Regions from separate parts of the Streptomyces sp. NPDC029151 genome, predicted to be linked through region 4. Evidence: riboswitches for the same ligand, from Rfam matches in the RefSeq annotation. Region 4 holds a riboswitch; each other region holds the start of a gene.

Region 1 (3,642 bases), on a different contig from region 4:
TGCTCATGCGGGCGCTCCCGGTGGAATGAAAGGCAGTCCTTGCGGCGCGCCCGACTCGATGAGCCGCCACAGCGCGTCCGTGTCCGCGTGCTGTTCGATGAGGTCGCCGAGCCGGTCGAGCTGCTCCTCGCGCAGCGCGGCGAAGGAGGTGTCCGGCGCGGGCACGAAACGGCGGCCCGCGGCGGCGGCCACCTCGCGCAGGAAGGCCCGGCGGAACCCGTCCGACTCCAGCGAGCCGTGCCAGTGCGTGCCCCAGGTCTGGCCGACCCGGCAGCCGTCCAGGAAGGGTTCGCCGCCCTCGACGGTGGCCACCCCGTGGTGGATCTCGTAGCCGTCGACCCGCTCGCCGAGGGCCTCGCCGCTGGGCCGGGTGAGGGTCTTCTCGCGGGCGAAGCGCACCCGGACCGGCAGCACGCCGAGACCCGGGACGGCTCCGGCGCGGGACTCGACCTCGTCCTCGATGTGCTCGCCGAGGATCTGGAAGCCGCCGCAGACCCCGAGGACGGGACGCTGTTCGGCGGCCCGCCGTACCAGCGCGTCCGCGAGCCCGCGCTCGCGCAGCCACTCCAGCGCCCGTACGGTCCCGCGCGTGCCCGGGACCACGACGAGGTCGGCGTCCGCCAGCTCCTCCGGCCGGTCCACGAACCGCACCACGACCCCCGGTTCGGCGGCCAGCGCGTCCACGTCGGTGAAGTTGGACATCAGCGGGATCGCGCACACGGCGACCCGCAGCACGTCCTCGCCGACGGGCGGGGTCACGGTGGACTCCCGGACGGTGCCGCGCAGGGAGACGCGCAGACCGTCCTCCTCGTCGATGCCGAGCCCGTGCCGGAAGGGCAGTACCCCGTAGGTCCGCCGCCCGGTCAGGTCCCGGAGCATGTCCAGCCCCGGCTCCAGCAGGGAGACATCGCCCCGGAACTTGTTCACCAGGAACCCGGCGACCAGTTCCTGGTCCTCGGGGGAGAGCAGGGCGACGGTACCGAAGAAGGAGGCGAACACGCCCCCGCGGTCGATGTCGCCGACGACGAGCACGGGCAGCCGCGCGTTGCGTGCGACGCCCATGTTGACGATGTCCGTCCGCCGGAGGTTGATCTCGGCCGGACTGCCCGCCCCCTCACAGATCACCGCGTCATACGTGCCCCGCAACTCGGCCAGGCAGTCCAGCACCGTGCCCAGCAGCCGCTGCTGGCGCCCGCCGTGGTACCCGCGTGCGCTCAGCTCGCCCACCGGCTTGCCCAGCAGCACCACCTGGCTGCTCTGCTCGCCGCCGGGCTTGAGCAGCACCGGGTTCATCAGCGCGGTCGGCTCGATCCGGCAGGCCTGCGCCTGCATCGCCTGCGCCCGGCCGATCTCGGCGCCCTCGCGCGTGACGAACGAGTTCAACGACATGTTCTGCGCCTTGAACGGCGCGACCTTCACCCCCTGGCGTACCAGCCAGCGGCAGATGCCGGCCGTCACGACGCTCTTGCCGGCGTCGGAGGTGGTGCCGGCGACGAGGAGACCACCGTTCACTTCCCGCGTCCTTTCAGCAGCCGGCGTGCGGCGAGCGTGCCGGCGAGGGCGAGCAGGCCGACGCGGCGGGAGAGCCGTACGGCCCGGTCGATGTCGCAGACCTGGACCGGCCGCCCGCCGGCGCCGTTGAGGACGGGCCGGTGCTCGACCCGCCCTCCGTAGGAGAGCGTCCCGCCCAGGCGTACGCCGAGGGCGCCCGCGAAGGAGGCCTCCACGGGACCGGCGTTGGGGCTCGGGTGCCGGCGCGCGTCGGCCTTCCAGGCGCGCAGCGCACCCCGCGGATCGGGTCCGGCCGCGGCGGCGAGTACGGCGGTCAGCCGGGCCCCCGGCCAGCCGGCGACGTCGTCGAGGCGGGCGGAGGCCCAGCCGAAGCGCCGCAGGCGGGGGGACTTGTGGCCGACCATCGCGTCCAGGGTGTTGACCGCCCGGAACCCGAGGAGCCCCGGGACCCCCGCGACGGCACCCCAGACGAGGGCGCCGACGACGGCGTCCGAGGTGTTCTCGGCGACCGACTCGACCACGGCCCGGGCGACACCGTCGGCGTCCAGCGCCTGCGGGTCCCGGCCGCACAGGTGGGGCAGCCGGGCCCGGGCGGCGTCGATGTCCCCGGCCTCCAGGGCGCGCCCGATGGCGCGGGCCTCGCGGGCGAGCGAGGTGCCGCCGACGACGGCCCAGGTGGCGGCGGCGGTCAGCGCGACGGAGGCGGTGGGGGAGGGGCGTACGGCGCGTGCGGCGAGTGCGCCGAGCGCGACGGCGCCACCGGCGCACACCGTGGTGTGCAGGGCGCCCCAGCCGCGGTGGTCGTGCCACAACGCGCCTTCCACGGCCCCGGCCGCCCGTCCGAAAGCAGCGACCGGATGTCCGCGGCGGGGATCGCCGAGGAGCAGGTCGCCGAGGACGCCGGCGGCGGCGCCGTACGCGTACGTGCGATCGGCACCCATCGGCTCAGCCGGCCGTGGGCACAGGAACGGGCCCGACAGGCCTGGTGCTGGTCCTCGATCGGCAGCCGAGCATGGCGATATGTGTCCTCACTCAGGGTGTCCGCGCCCTGGTTCGACGTGAATCGGCGGTGAGAGTTCCTGGCTCCCGGGGGTTCTTCCCCGGTGACAGTGGCGGGACCGCGCCGGATTCGCACCGGCTTCCTCTCCTGCCGCCGTTGATGGCCTGGGCAGTCCACCACGCGCCCGGAACGGCCGTCAACTTGCCTTTGACCTGCGTGGGGACAGTGTGCTGATCCCCACACCGCGGGGCGTGCGGGGTCTGCCGGGGTACGACGAAGGCTCCCCGCACGGCGTGTGCGGGGAGCCTTTCGGTGGTGTGGTCAGGCCTTGGCCACGATCAGGTTGATGCCGTACGCCACCGCCGCCGCGCAGGCGGCGAAGCAGAGGTAGGCGCCGGTGACGGCGAGGGCGGCGGAGCCCCCCTGTGCCGTGGCCTTCTCGCGCCGGTTCAGGCCCGCGATGCCGAGCGTGAACAGGGTCACCAGGCCCACGGTGGCCACGAGACTGACGCCGAACACGGAGCCCAGGGCTGCCCAGTCGATCTTCATAGTGCTTCCTTCGGTAACCGGGTGCTCGGGGTCAGACCGCGGCGGCCGGCGGGGCGGCCGGGGCCGGTTCGGCGGACGCGGTGGCCTGCTGCGGGAACGTGAGGTCCACCTCGGCGGCGACCGTGCCGGTGGGCGGCGGGATCACGGCGGCGATGGCGGTGGTGACCACACCGGCCGGCTCCTCGGTCTCCTCCACCACGTTGGTGTGGTCGACGACCTCGCGGCGGGAGATCTTCCAGATCGCGGCGGACGCGGCGACCAGGAAGACGGCGACCACGGCGGTGCCCCAGTCACCGAGGTCGGTGACGGACTCGGCGCCCGCGCCGACCAGCGCGGCGGCCGGGAGGGTGAGCGCCCAGGCGACGAACATGCGGGTCGCGGTCGACCAGCGGACCACACCGCCCTTGCGGCCCAGGCCCGCGCCCATCACCGAGCCGGAGACGACGTGGGTGGTGGAGAGGGAGAAGCCGAGGTGGGAGGAGGCCAGGATGGCGGTCGCGGCGCTGGTCTGGGCGGCGAAGCCCTGGCGCGGCTCCAGGTCGGTCAGGCCCTTGCCCATGGTGCGGATGATGCGCCAGCCG
Region 2 (3,642 bases), on a different contig from region 4:
GGCAGCGGGGTGCTGCTGAGCAGGACCTCGCCCGGCGGCAGCGGTACCGGCCCGGCGGTCACGTTGGTGACGCTGCGCCAGCCGTCGGAGCGCCTGAAGTCCAGCACACCGGCCGGTGCGTCCGGGGTCCAGGTCAGGGTCTCGCCCGCGAGCAGCTTGCGGCGCAGCCGCAGGGCCGTGCGGTACAGCTCCAGCGTGGAGCCCTCGGTCCCGGTCTGCGCGTCGACGGCGTACGCCGCGAAGGACGCGGGCTGCGGCAGCCAGGAGGCCCCGGGCCCGAAGCCGTGACTGGGTCCGGTCGTCGTCCACGGCAGCGGCACGCGGCAGCCGTCGCGGCCCTTGCGGACATGGCCGGTCTGCTCCCAGATCGGGTCCTGGAGCACCTCGACGGGCAGGTCGGCGACCTCCGGCAGGCCGAGTTCCTCGCCCTGGTAGAGGTAGGCCGAGCCGGGCAGCGCCAGCATCAGCAGGGTCGCCGCCCGGGCCCGGCGCAGCCCGGCCGCCGTGTCGACGGCGGGCGCGGCACCGTCGGCGAGCAGCCAGGCGGCCGGGTCGGTGTCCGGCGGCAGCATCAGCCGGGAGGCGTGGCGTACGACGTCGTGGTTGGACAGCACCCAGGTCGCGGAGGCCCCGGCGGCCCGGGCCGTGGCCAGCGAGCCGGTGATGACGTCCCGCAGCTCCCCGGCGTCCCAGCGGGCCTCCAGGTACTCGAAGTTGAACGCCTGGCCGAGTTCGTCGGGCCGGGCGTACAGGGCGCGGCGGTCGCCCGGCACCCAGGCCTCGGCGACGGCCATGCGCGGCGGGCTGTACGCGTCGAAGATCTTGCGCCAGTCCCGGTAGATCTCGTGGACCTCGTCCCGGTCCCAGTACGGGTGGCTGCCCGGCGGCACCAGCGGCAGCGCCTGCTCGCCGGTCGCGCCGAGGCCGCCGACGTCCCGCAGCGGTTCGGTGAGGTCCTTGGCCAGGCCGTGGGCGACGTCGACGCGGAAGCCGTCCACGCCCCGGTCGGACCAGAACCGCAGGGTGGTGCGGAAGTCGGCGCGGACCTCCTCGTTGTCCCAGTTGAGGTCGGGCTGTTCGGGGGCGAAGAGGTGGAGGTACCACTCCCCGTCGGGCACCCGCCGCCAGGCGCTGCCGCCGAACACCGACTGCCAGTCGGTGGGCGGCAGCTCCCCGTGCGCGCCGCGCCCCGGCCGGAAGACGTACCGCTCCCGGGCGGCGGAGCCGGGTCCGGCGCGCAGCGCCTCCTCGAACCAGGGGTGCAGGTGGGAGGTGTGGTTGGGGACGATGTCCACGACGACCTTGAGGCCGAGCCGGTGCGCCTCGGCGACCAGGGCGTCGAAGTCGTCCAGGGTGCCGAGGCGCTCGTCGACGCCGCGCGGGTCGATGACGTCGTAGCCGCCGTCGGCGAGTTCGGAGGGGTAGAAGGGGCTCAGCCACAGGGCGTCCACGCCGAGCGCGGCCAGGTGGTCCAGACGCTGGGTGACACCCCGGAGGTCGCCGAGGCCGTCTCCGTCGGCGTCGGCGAAACTGCGCGGGTACACCTGGTAGATGACGGCCTGGCGCCACCAGTCGGGGTTCCTGGGCGAGAGGTCCGGCGAGTGGTCTGCCATACGGGCTCCCATGGGACGGACGACAGTGCGGAATCTGTATCTGTCCACAGTGCCCGGAAAGGGAACCTTTTCGTGGGTGGTCAGGCCGTGCAGTGCTCCAACAGGCCCTGTACCTCCACGTCCACCACCCGGTACCGCACCACGCGCCCCTCCTTCTCCCCGGCCACGACCCCGGCCGCCCGCAGCAGCCGCAGGGCCTGGGAGACGGCCGGGTCGTTCATGCCCGTGGCGACGGCGAGGTCCGACACGGCGAGCGGCCCGGTGCGGTGCAGGGCGAGCAGCAGCGCGAGCCGGTTGGCGTCGGCCAGCAGGGAGAAACGGTCGGCCCAGGTGCGCAGGAGCCCCGCGTCGCCGATGGCGGCGATCGCCTCGCACACCCGGTGACCGTCGATGGTGCGACGGTCGGCTCGGTCGGCAGGCACGAGATGCATGACCACATCCTCGCAGGCGCACTTTTGTGATCTTGAATACCTGCGCGGGTGCGCAGCTATGCAGGGAACCGCGCGCCCCTCTACGGTGGGCGGGCCGTGGTGTTCGGGAAGTCGATGCAAGGTCGACGCGGCCCTCGCCACTGTGATCGGGGAGTTCCCGTCCCGTCCGGCACCCGCCGGGCCACTGGTCGTACGACCGGGAAGGCAGGGACGGCGGACGTGCGACCCGTAAGCCAGGAGACCGGCCACGGCACTCATGAAGTGATCCACGAGGTGCTGGAGCATGAACGATGGCCGATGTCACGACCTTCCGCTGGCGACGCGAGGACACCGTCAGGACGGCGGGCCTGATGGCGGTGATCGTCGCCCTGCACCTCGTGGCCTTCGGCATCCTGTACCTCCTCGTGGCCCCCCGCCACTACAAGGTCGGCACCGACGTCTTCGGGGTCGGTCTCGGCATCACCGCCTACACCCTGGGCATGCGGCACGCCTTCGACGCCGACCACATCGCGGCGATCGACAACACCACGCGCAAGCTGATGGCCGACGGCAAGCGGCCGGTGTCGGTGGGTTTCTGGTTCGCGCTCGGCCACTCCAGCGTCGTCGTCCTGCTGGCCCTGCTGATCGCGGGCGGCACCTCGCTCGCCGGCAAGGTGACGAACGAGGGCTCCACCACCCACCAGGTGCTCGGCTTCCTCGGTACGACGATCTCCGGCACGTTCCTCTACCTCATCGCCGCCCTGAACCTGGTCGCCCTGGTGGGCATCCTGAAGGTCTTCCGGGCGATGCGCGCGGGCGCGTACGACGAGAAGGAGCTGGAACAGCACCTGGACTCGCGCGGCTTCATGAACCGGATCCTCGGCCGCCTCACCAAGTCCGTCTCCCGGCCCGGCCAGATGTACCCGCTGGGCTTCCTCTTCGGCCTCGGCTTCGACACGGCCACCGAGGTCACGCTGATGGTGATGGCGGGCTCCGGCGCGGCGGCCGGCCTGCCCTGGTACGCGGTCCTGTGCCTGCCCCTCCTCTTCGCCGCCGGGATGAGCCTGTTCGACACCCTCGACGGCACGTTCATGAACTTCGCCTACCAGTGGGCGTTCGCCAACCCCGTCCGCAAGGTCTTCTACAACCTCGCCATCACCGGCCTGTCCATCGCGGTCGCCTTCTTCATCGGCACGATCGAACTGGTCGGCGTCCTGCACGAGAAGTTCGCCCTGCACGACGCCGTGACCGGCTGGATCGCCGGCCTCGACCTCGGCAACGTCGGCTACCTCATCGTCGGCCTGTTCGTGGCGGTGTGGGCGGCGGCCCTGGCGTACTGGCGGCTGGCCCGCGTGGAGGAACGCTGGTCGGCCGCCGACTGACTACCGCCGCACCGTCTCCAGGTACAGCTTCACGTACCGGTCGGCGTCGACCTCCAGCGCGACGTCCACCAGGGCCGTCTCACGGCCCCCCTCATGGATCTCCGACTCGCCCAGCCGGGGCCGCCGGTCGACGATGGTCTGGCCGCGGGTCGGGCCGGGGGCGAGGGAGACCTCGACCGGGAGGAGGCGGGTGGTGATGCCCTGCGGGTCGGCGACCGCGCACACCGCGCCGGCGTC
Region 3 (3,642 bases), on a different contig from region 4:
GCAGTGGGCCGCGGCGAGGTTGAGGTCGTGCAGCGCGGCCAGGACGGTCAGACCGCTGCCCCGCACGAGGGCGAGGACGTCCAACTGGTGGGCGATGTCCAGGTGGTTGGTGGGCTCGTCCAGGACCAGCACCCGGGGTTGCTGGGCGAGCGCGCGGGCGATGAGGACCCGCTGCTTCTCTCCCCCGGACAGGCTGAGGAACCCCCGGTCGGCGAGGTGGGCGACGCCCGTGCGGTCCATCGCCCGGGCGCGGATCCCGTGGTCCGTGGCGGAGTCGCGGTTCCTGTGGGGCAGCCGTCCCATGGCGACCACCTCGGCCACGGTGAAGTCGAACTCGGCCGTCGACTCCTGGGGCAGCGCGGCCACCGCGCGCGCGGCGGACCGCGGTCGCATGGCGTGGAGGTCGTCGCCGTCCAGCCGTACCGCCCCGCCCGTCGGCCGCAGCGCCCGGTACACGCTGCGCAGCAGGGTGGACTTGCCGCTGCCGTTGGGGCCGACGAGTCCGGCGAACGTCCCGCTGCCGACGGTGAGTCGGACGTCGTCCACGATCCGGGCCCCGGCGGTCTCGATGGTCACCCGGTCGATGTCGAGCCGCATGCTCAGCGCCCCCCGAAGGCGTCGCCGCCGCGCCGCATCAGCAGGAGGAACGCGGGGACCCCGACCACCGCGGTGACCACGCCGACCGGCAGCTCGGCCGGGGCGAGCAACAGCCGGGACAGCAGGTCCGCCCATCCCAGCAGCACCGCGCCGGCGAGCGGGGCCACGGCCAGCACCCGGCGGTGTCCGGCACCGACCAGCATCCGCACGACGTGCGGCACCATCAGCCCCACGAAGCCGATGGCCCCGCTGACCGCGACGACGGTTCCCGTGACAGCGGCGGTCACCAGGAACAACTCCCGTCGTATCCGGGACGGTCGGACGCCGAGGGCGGCCGAGGTCTCGTCGCCCATGGCGAGCGCGTCGAGTGTCTCCGCCCGCATCAGCAGCCAGGCGCAGCCGGCCGCCACGGTCACCGCGGCGAGCGGTACCTGTGCCCAGGTCGCGCCGCCCAGGCTGCCCAGCAGCCACATCATGGCCGACCGGGCCGCCTCGCCGCGGGCCGCGCCGAACACCATGACGGTGGTGACGGCCTCGAAGCCGTACGCCAGCGCCGTGCCGGTGAGGATCAGCCGCAGCGGGGCCAGTCCGCGGGGCGAGCGGGCCACGGCGTACACGAGCCCCATGGCCGCGAGCGCCGAGGCGAACGCCGACACCGACAGCGCCCACACCCCGAGTCCCGCGAGTGCTCCCAGCAGGATGACGGCGTTGGCGCCGACCGCCGCGCCGGAGGAGATCCCCAGGACGAACGGGTCGGCCAGGGCATTGCGGACCATGGCCTGCACGGCGACACCGACGGCCGCGAGCCCCGCCCCGACGACCGCGCCGAGCAGGACCCGGGGCAGCCGGATCTCCCAGACGATGGTGTAGGCGGCCGCGTCGGGCGCGTGCACGGTGCCGCCGGTGAGCCCGGCCCACAGGAAGCGGAGCGAGTCCCCCCAGCCGATGCCGGCGGCCCCGAGCCCGACTCCGCACAGCAGCGACAGCACCAGCAGGGCGCCGAGCCCGAGGCCGAGGGGCAGTACGGGTATCCGGCGGAGGGCCGTTCTTCGGCGCACGGTGGGGGCCGTCCTTCGCATGGGCCGCCTGCTGGATGCCGAGCAGGGGACGGCCCGTACGGCCGTGCCGGCCGCGCGGCCCCTTCTCGCAGTCCACGGCGAGCAGTCAACGGGTCGCTCAGCCCTCCGCGGGCGACCGGACTCGCGCGACGGACCACGGGGCCGTCGCGCACACCGTTGCGGGTCAGTGCCGGACTCTCACCGGGCTTCCCCCACGGAAGGCAAGGTGAGCCTAACAAAACGATCAGCTCGCCACGAGCCCGGACTCAGGCGACCGCCGGCCTGCCGCCCTCTCCGGTCTCGTGATGGATCGGCGTGTCCGAGCCGGTCAGCGGGACGCCCGTGCCGCCCCGCCTGGCGGCGACGATCTCCGCGGCGATCGACAGGGCGGTCTCCTCCGGTGTGCGGGCGCCGAGGTCGAGGCCGATCGGTGAGCGCAGCCGGGCCAGTTCGCGTTCGGTCACGCCTTCCGACCGCAGGCGCCGGTCGCGGTCCTCGTGGGTACGGCGCGAGCCCATCGCGCCGACGAACGCGACCGGCATCCGGAGGGCCACCTTCAGCAGGGGTACGTCGAACTTGGCGTCGTGGGTGAGCACGCACAGGACCGTACGGGCGTCGGTCTCGGTGCGCCGCAGGTACCGGTGCGGCCAGTCGACCACGACCTCGTCGGCGTCCGGGAAGCGGTCGCGGGTCGTGAAGACGGGGCGGGCGTCGCAGACGGTCACGTGGTAGCCGAGGAACTTGCCGGCCCGGGCCAGCGCCGAGGCGAAGTCGACCGCACCGAACACGATCATGCGCGGGGGCGGCACGTTCGACTCGACCAGCAGCGTCAGGCCTCCGGGGCAGTGCGAACCGTCCGCGGAGAGGTCCACCGTGCCGGTGCGGCCCGCCTCCAGCAGGGCCCGGGCCTCCTGCGCCGCCGTACGGTCCAGGTCCGGATGGCCGCCGAGGCCGCCCTCGGACGTGCCGTCGGACCGGACCAGCAGGGCCTGCCCCAGGAGTTCGGCCGGGCCGTGGGCGACCCGGGCGAGGGCTGCCGGCCGGCCCCCGGCGGCGGCCGACAGAGCCGATGCGACGACCGTCCGGGCGGGCGACCCGCCGGCCACCGGCGTGATCAGCATGTCGATGGTGCCGCCGCAGGTCAGGCCCACGGCGAAGGCGTCCTCGTCGCTGTAGCCGAACCGTTCGCGGATGCTCTCTCCGGTCCGCAGCGCCTCGTGGCACAGGTCGTACACCGCGCCCTCGACGCAGCCGCCGGAGACCGAGCCGATGGCGGTGCCCTCGCGGTCGACGGCGAGGGCGGCGCCGGGGCCGCGCGGTGCGCTGCCGCCCACGGACACCACGGTGGCGACGGCGAACTCGCGTCCCTCCTCGATCCAGCGGTGCAGTTGCGCGGCCAGGTCAAGCATCCGTCGCCCCCGTGGCGGCCGACAGGACACGGTCCGGCCGGATGGGCAGACTGCGGTGGCGCACACCGGTCGCGTGCCAGACCGCGTTGGCGACGGCGGCGGCGGCGCCGACGATGCCGATCTCGCCGATGCCCTTGATCCCCACGGGGTCGTCGGGGTCGGTGTCGTCGATCCAGTCGGCCTCGACGCGGGGTACGTCGGCGTGGGTGGCGACGTGGTAGCCGGCGAGGTCGGCGCCGACGTGGCCGCCGGAGGCGCGGTCCCGGGCCGCCTCCTCGTGCAGGGCCATGGAGATGCCCCAGATCATGCCGCCCCGGAGCTGGTTGCGTGCGGTGAGCGGGTTGACGATTCGGCCGGCCGCGAAGATGCCGAGCATGCGCCGCACGCGTACCTCGCCGGTGGTGACGTCCACGGCGACCTCCGCGAACTGCGCCCCGAAGGAGTGCCGTTCGGCGGGGGTGAGGGCGCCGAGGGCCGCGGTGGTGTCGGAGTGCACGGTGAGGCCCTCTTCGGGGACGTCGGCGCCGAGGGCCAGCCGTTCGCGGAGTTCACCGGCCGCGGTCTTGACGGCCCAGGAC
Region 4 (3,642 bases):
AGGCGAGTGCGCTTTCACTGAGCCACCTCGCAGACGATCAGGGAAAACAGGCCACGGGGTGAGTAGGCGCCGCACTCCAGGATTCGGACGTTCCGTATGCGGTTGCCCAGTGCGTCGGTCAGTCGACGGATCGTCAGGAAGCGGGAATCGGAGCCGTCGTCGGCCGGCTCGTGCTCAAGGATGACGGTGAGTCGCCGGAGTCTTTGCGCCGCTCGGACGACGACGGCGGATGCGATCCGGTCGTAGGAGGCGAAGCTCCCGGGCCCGTTGCCGGATCGAGCGGCCCCCGCCGCTGTCAGGGCCAGCTCGGCCTCCGCCCGGAGTTCCGGAGAGGCAGCGGGCCGTGGAGAGGAGAGCCCGAACGGAGGAGAGGTGTAAAGCACAGCGTGCCGGGCCTCCACATGGAGTTCAGCCCAAGCCTCTGTCTGCGTCGCGTCGCCCCACAGCACGTGCGACGTCGCAGACGGGCACGGGCTGCCCTTCAGATCCGCCAGCATGTCGCCGTCCGACACCGGGTGTTCGGTGTGTGTACTCATCCGGCGAGCCACTGAGAGACATGACGGCATCGGTAGGTCGGGGTCCACCTGTGCGGGCAGGTTCCTCGCATGATCGGACTCGGCCACCGACTTGGCGAGACACACGCAGGCCAGCAAGGGGTCCAGCTCGATGCCGAAGAAGGGCAGTCCGAGCAGGCGTGCCGCGCAGGCCGAACTCCCCCCGCCGGCCAGAGGGTCCACGAACAGGTCGGCCTCCGGACAAAGATCCCGGACTATTCGGGCCGTGGTGCGAACATTTGATGCGTTCCTGGCCTGGTACCACCGGTCGATCGGTTCGTACGGATCAGGGAGGTACTCCATCAGGTTTCCAGGCGGGCCGTATGCCTTCAGCGTCGACGTCACAGCTCCCTCGCCCCCTCGCGAGCCCGGCGATCCGGGGTACCACTTGAGTGCACTACCCTGCGCGCTCAGCGCATAAGAGCGGGATCGAGCCGAAACGCCACAGTGGGTCCGGGGGCGGATGTCTGAGGAGTTCGTCGCACAGGGGGCAGGGTGGGGGACAGAGCTTCGGCGGGACGGTGGCCGGCATCAGCGCGTAGATCAAGCGGCGCCGGGATTCCTTGAGTGTGCCCAGGCACGACGAAGTCCGGACCCGGCGCATCCGCCCCTGCAGAGCCACACCTGCGGCGAGGGGACGCGCGACAGCGCGTTCGTCGCCTCTACGTGCCCGCACGCAGGCCTGATCATCACCGGGACCGTGGCGATCCGCAGGATGACCGGCTCCTGCAGGCTGGAGGCCGTACCGTCGCCCACGGCCAAACGAACCGAGTTGGGGGAAGTCGGAACGAGAGCCCGGGAGCGAGCCGTGGACAGCCGGCACCAGCACCTCACGCCCACCGGTCGCTCGGGGGACCGTGGCGACGGTCACCGGATGCGCCCTGGCGCACCATGGGCGCGGCCGAAGCCGAGCGAGCCGGACCGGTCTCCCCTGTGGGCCCCACCGACGACCTGCTCGGCGAAGCCCTGGCCGCCGCCGAGAGGGTCGCCGGCATGTCGCTGCCTGTCGCAACGATGGCGAAGTAAGCAGGCCGACCGGGCCTTCGGGACCACGCTCGGGGAAGGCGTCCGCTCTGAACGGAGCCTCTTCCGCTCGGCCAACGCCGACCGGCAGGAGAGCACAGTCGCCTTCGTCCCCGCACGCGCCGCCGGAGCTCCGTCACCGCAGAACCACGGAGCCCGTACCGTCCCACTCGGCGGGAGAAGAAGATCACGCCGGCGAAGGCGGTCTTGGCCATCCTCGCGCCGCGCGGTACGGTCTGTCCGATATCGACGACGGCGAGACGGAAGCCGGTGGGAATCCGGCACGGTCGCGCCACTGTGTGCGGGCACCGCAGGGGTGTTCGTGAGTCAGACCCGTGGCCGTCGTCCTGTGCACCACCGAGATGGGACGCGAACTCCCAGAGGAGGTCCTGCCATGGCGCAGACCGTCGTCCGGCCGACAGCCACCACTCCCGCAGTCCCCGCCAAGCTGCCGCTGAGGGCGGTGGCTCCCTGGGCGGTCTTCTTCGGCATCCTGATGCTCGTCCTGCTCTACTTCGTCGGCGCCGAGCAGGGCGCCACCTCCGTCTTCAACGGCACCGGCGTCCACGAGTGGGTGCACGACGCCCGTCACCTGCTCGGCTTCCCCTGCCACTGACGCGAGGGGACAGCACCGCCCATGAACTCCGCAACCGTACGGAACCTTCTCGTGCGGGGCATGCTCGCCGGCCTCGTCGCCGGCGTGCTCGCCCTCGTCGCGGCCTACCTCCTCGGTGAGCCGAGCGTCGACAAGGCGATCGCCTTCGAGGACGCGCACTCCCACGAGCACGAGATGGAAGTCGTCTCCCGCTCCCTGCAGTCCACCGCGGGCCTGGCCACCGGCGTCCTCGTCTACGGAGTCGCGTTCGGCGGCATCGCCGCGCTCGCCTACTGCTTCGCGCTCGGCCGCGTAGGCCGCTTCACCCCGCGGGCGACCGCCCTGCTGCTGTCCGGCTGCGCACTGCTCGCCGTGTACGTCGTGCCGTTCCTGAAGTACCCGGCCAACCCGCCCTCGGTCGGCGACCCCGGCACCATCGGCGAACGGACCACGCTGTACTTCCTGATGATGCTGCTCAGCGTCCTCCTGGCGGTCGCCGCCACCATCCTGGGCAAGCGCCTCGCGCCCACCCTGGGCACCTGGTGGGCGACGGTCGCCGCGGTGGCCGCCTTCGCCGTCGTCATCGGCCTGGCCTACGCGTTCCTGCCGGTCGTCAACGAGGTGCCGGGGGACTTCCCGGCCGCCCTGCTGTGGAGGTTCCGGCTGTCCGCCCTGGCCGTCCAGTCCGTCCTGTGGGCCGGCTTCGGCCTGCTCTTCGGGGAACTGGCGGAACGCCTGCTGAACCCCAGGCCGGCAGCCGCCGGCGGAAGCGCGGTTCCGGCCGCGCACTGATTCCTTCCGGACGACCGAGGGCCCCGCGGAACCATCCGGGGGCCCTCCGGCGTTCTTCGGACACCGAGTCCGGCGGAAGAGCGCGTACGGCGACACGACAGGCAGCCCGACCGGACGCGGACCACCCGGCCGAGGAGCGGAGGAACCAAGCGGCCAGGATCCCCCAGCCGTACGGTTCCTCGCCCAGCAGGCCACACGCACCGTACGGCTGGTCCACGACCTGGAGACCCTGATCGCCGCACAGGGGGAGGGCTGCACCGGGCGGGTCTCCCGCGATCGCAGGTGTCAACGGCTCGGAGGCGTCTGAAGCTCTGCTCAGTGGTTGCCGGCCGACGTTTCCGTTATGCCGGCATCCGGTTCGGGACTGCGTCGTGCCAGCCGGCTTGGACAGCGATCGCCTGACGCCACTGCCTGACGCCCTTGGGCGGCATACCAACTGCGAGAACTCCGGTGAGGCGGTCACCCGTGCGGTAGGCGACCACGAACCTGCGCTCCTCCAAGCAGCCTTCGACAACTGCCGTTTCCTCGTGGCCGCGCAGGTAGCCGTGGGCATGGATCTTCATGTCGTACTGGTCGGACCAGAAGTACGGCACGGGCGCGAACGGCTTGCGGGCCTGAGGAGCGGCGAGCAGGTTCCGGGCGGCGGCCATGCCCTGCTCGGACGCGTTCGTACGGTGC

Evidence for each region. A riboswitch is a leader RNA that binds a small molecule or an ion and turns the genes downstream of it on or off. The one in region 4 is predicted to bind cobalamin.
Region 1: another riboswitch for cobalamin. It lies ahead of ACZ4VF_RS07995 (cobalamin biosynthesis protein); the one in region 4 lies ahead of ACZ4VF_RS02425 (CbtB domain-containing protein).
Region 2: another riboswitch for cobalamin. It lies ahead of nicT (Nickel transporter NicT); the one in region 4 lies ahead of ACZ4VF_RS02425 (CbtB domain-containing protein).
Region 3: another riboswitch for cobalamin. It lies ahead of ACZ4VF_RS31175 (FecCD family ABC transporter permease); the one in region 4 lies ahead of ACZ4VF_RS02425 (CbtB domain-containing protein).

Annotation. Positions count from the first base shown of each region.
Region 1 is NZ_JBVHWQ010000002.1:55,432-59,073, reverse strand. It holds gene cobN (cobaltochelatase subunit CobN) at 1-7, opposite strand, end outside; gene ACZ4VF_RS08000 (cobyric acid synthase) at 4-1,512, opposite strand; gene ACZ4VF_RS07995 (cobalamin biosynthesis protein) at 1,509-2,453, opposite strand; cobalamin riboswitch at 2,566-2,706, opposite strand; gene ACZ4VF_RS07990 (hypothetical protein) at 2,834-3,061, opposite strand; gene ACZ4VF_RS07985 (inorganic phosphate transporter) at 3,093-3,642, opposite strand, start outside.
Region 2 is NZ_JBVHWQ010000008.1:382,829-386,470, reverse strand. It holds gene ACZ4VF_RS28895 (glycoside hydrolase family 13 protein) at 1-1,613, opposite strand, end outside; gene ACZ4VF_RS28890 (metalloregulator ArsR/SmtB family transcription factor) at 1,694-2,044, opposite strand; cobalamin riboswitch at 2,125-2,308, shown strand; gene nicT (Nickel transporter NicT) at 2,335-3,405, shown strand; gene ACZ4VF_RS28880 (nucleoside hydrolase) at 3,406-3,642, opposite strand, start outside.
Region 3 is NZ_JBVHWQ010000010.1:112,827-116,468, forward strand. It holds gene ACZ4VF_RS31170 (ABC transporter ATP-binding protein) at 1-597, opposite strand, end outside; gene ACZ4VF_RS31175 (FecCD family ABC transporter permease) at 600-1,676, opposite strand; cobalamin riboswitch at 1,766-1,911, opposite strand; gene ACZ4VF_RS31180 (XdhC family protein) at 1,922-3,064, opposite strand; gene ACZ4VF_RS31185 (xanthine dehydrogenase family protein molybdopterin-binding subunit) at 3,057-3,642, opposite strand, start outside.
Region 4 is NZ_JBVHWQ010000001.1:610,461-614,102, reverse strand. It holds gene ACZ4VF_RS02435 (aminotransferase class I/II-fold pyridoxal phosphate-dependent enzyme) at 1-18, opposite strand, end outside; gene ACZ4VF_RS02430 (hypothetical protein) at 15-899, opposite strand; cobalamin riboswitch at 1,791-1,935, shown strand; gene ACZ4VF_RS02425 (CbtB domain-containing protein) at 1,972-2,193, shown strand; gene ACZ4VF_RS02420 (CbtA family protein) at 2,215-2,964, shown strand; gene ACZ4VF_RS02415 (NAD(P)/FAD-dependent oxidoreductase) at 3,306-3,642, opposite strand, start outside.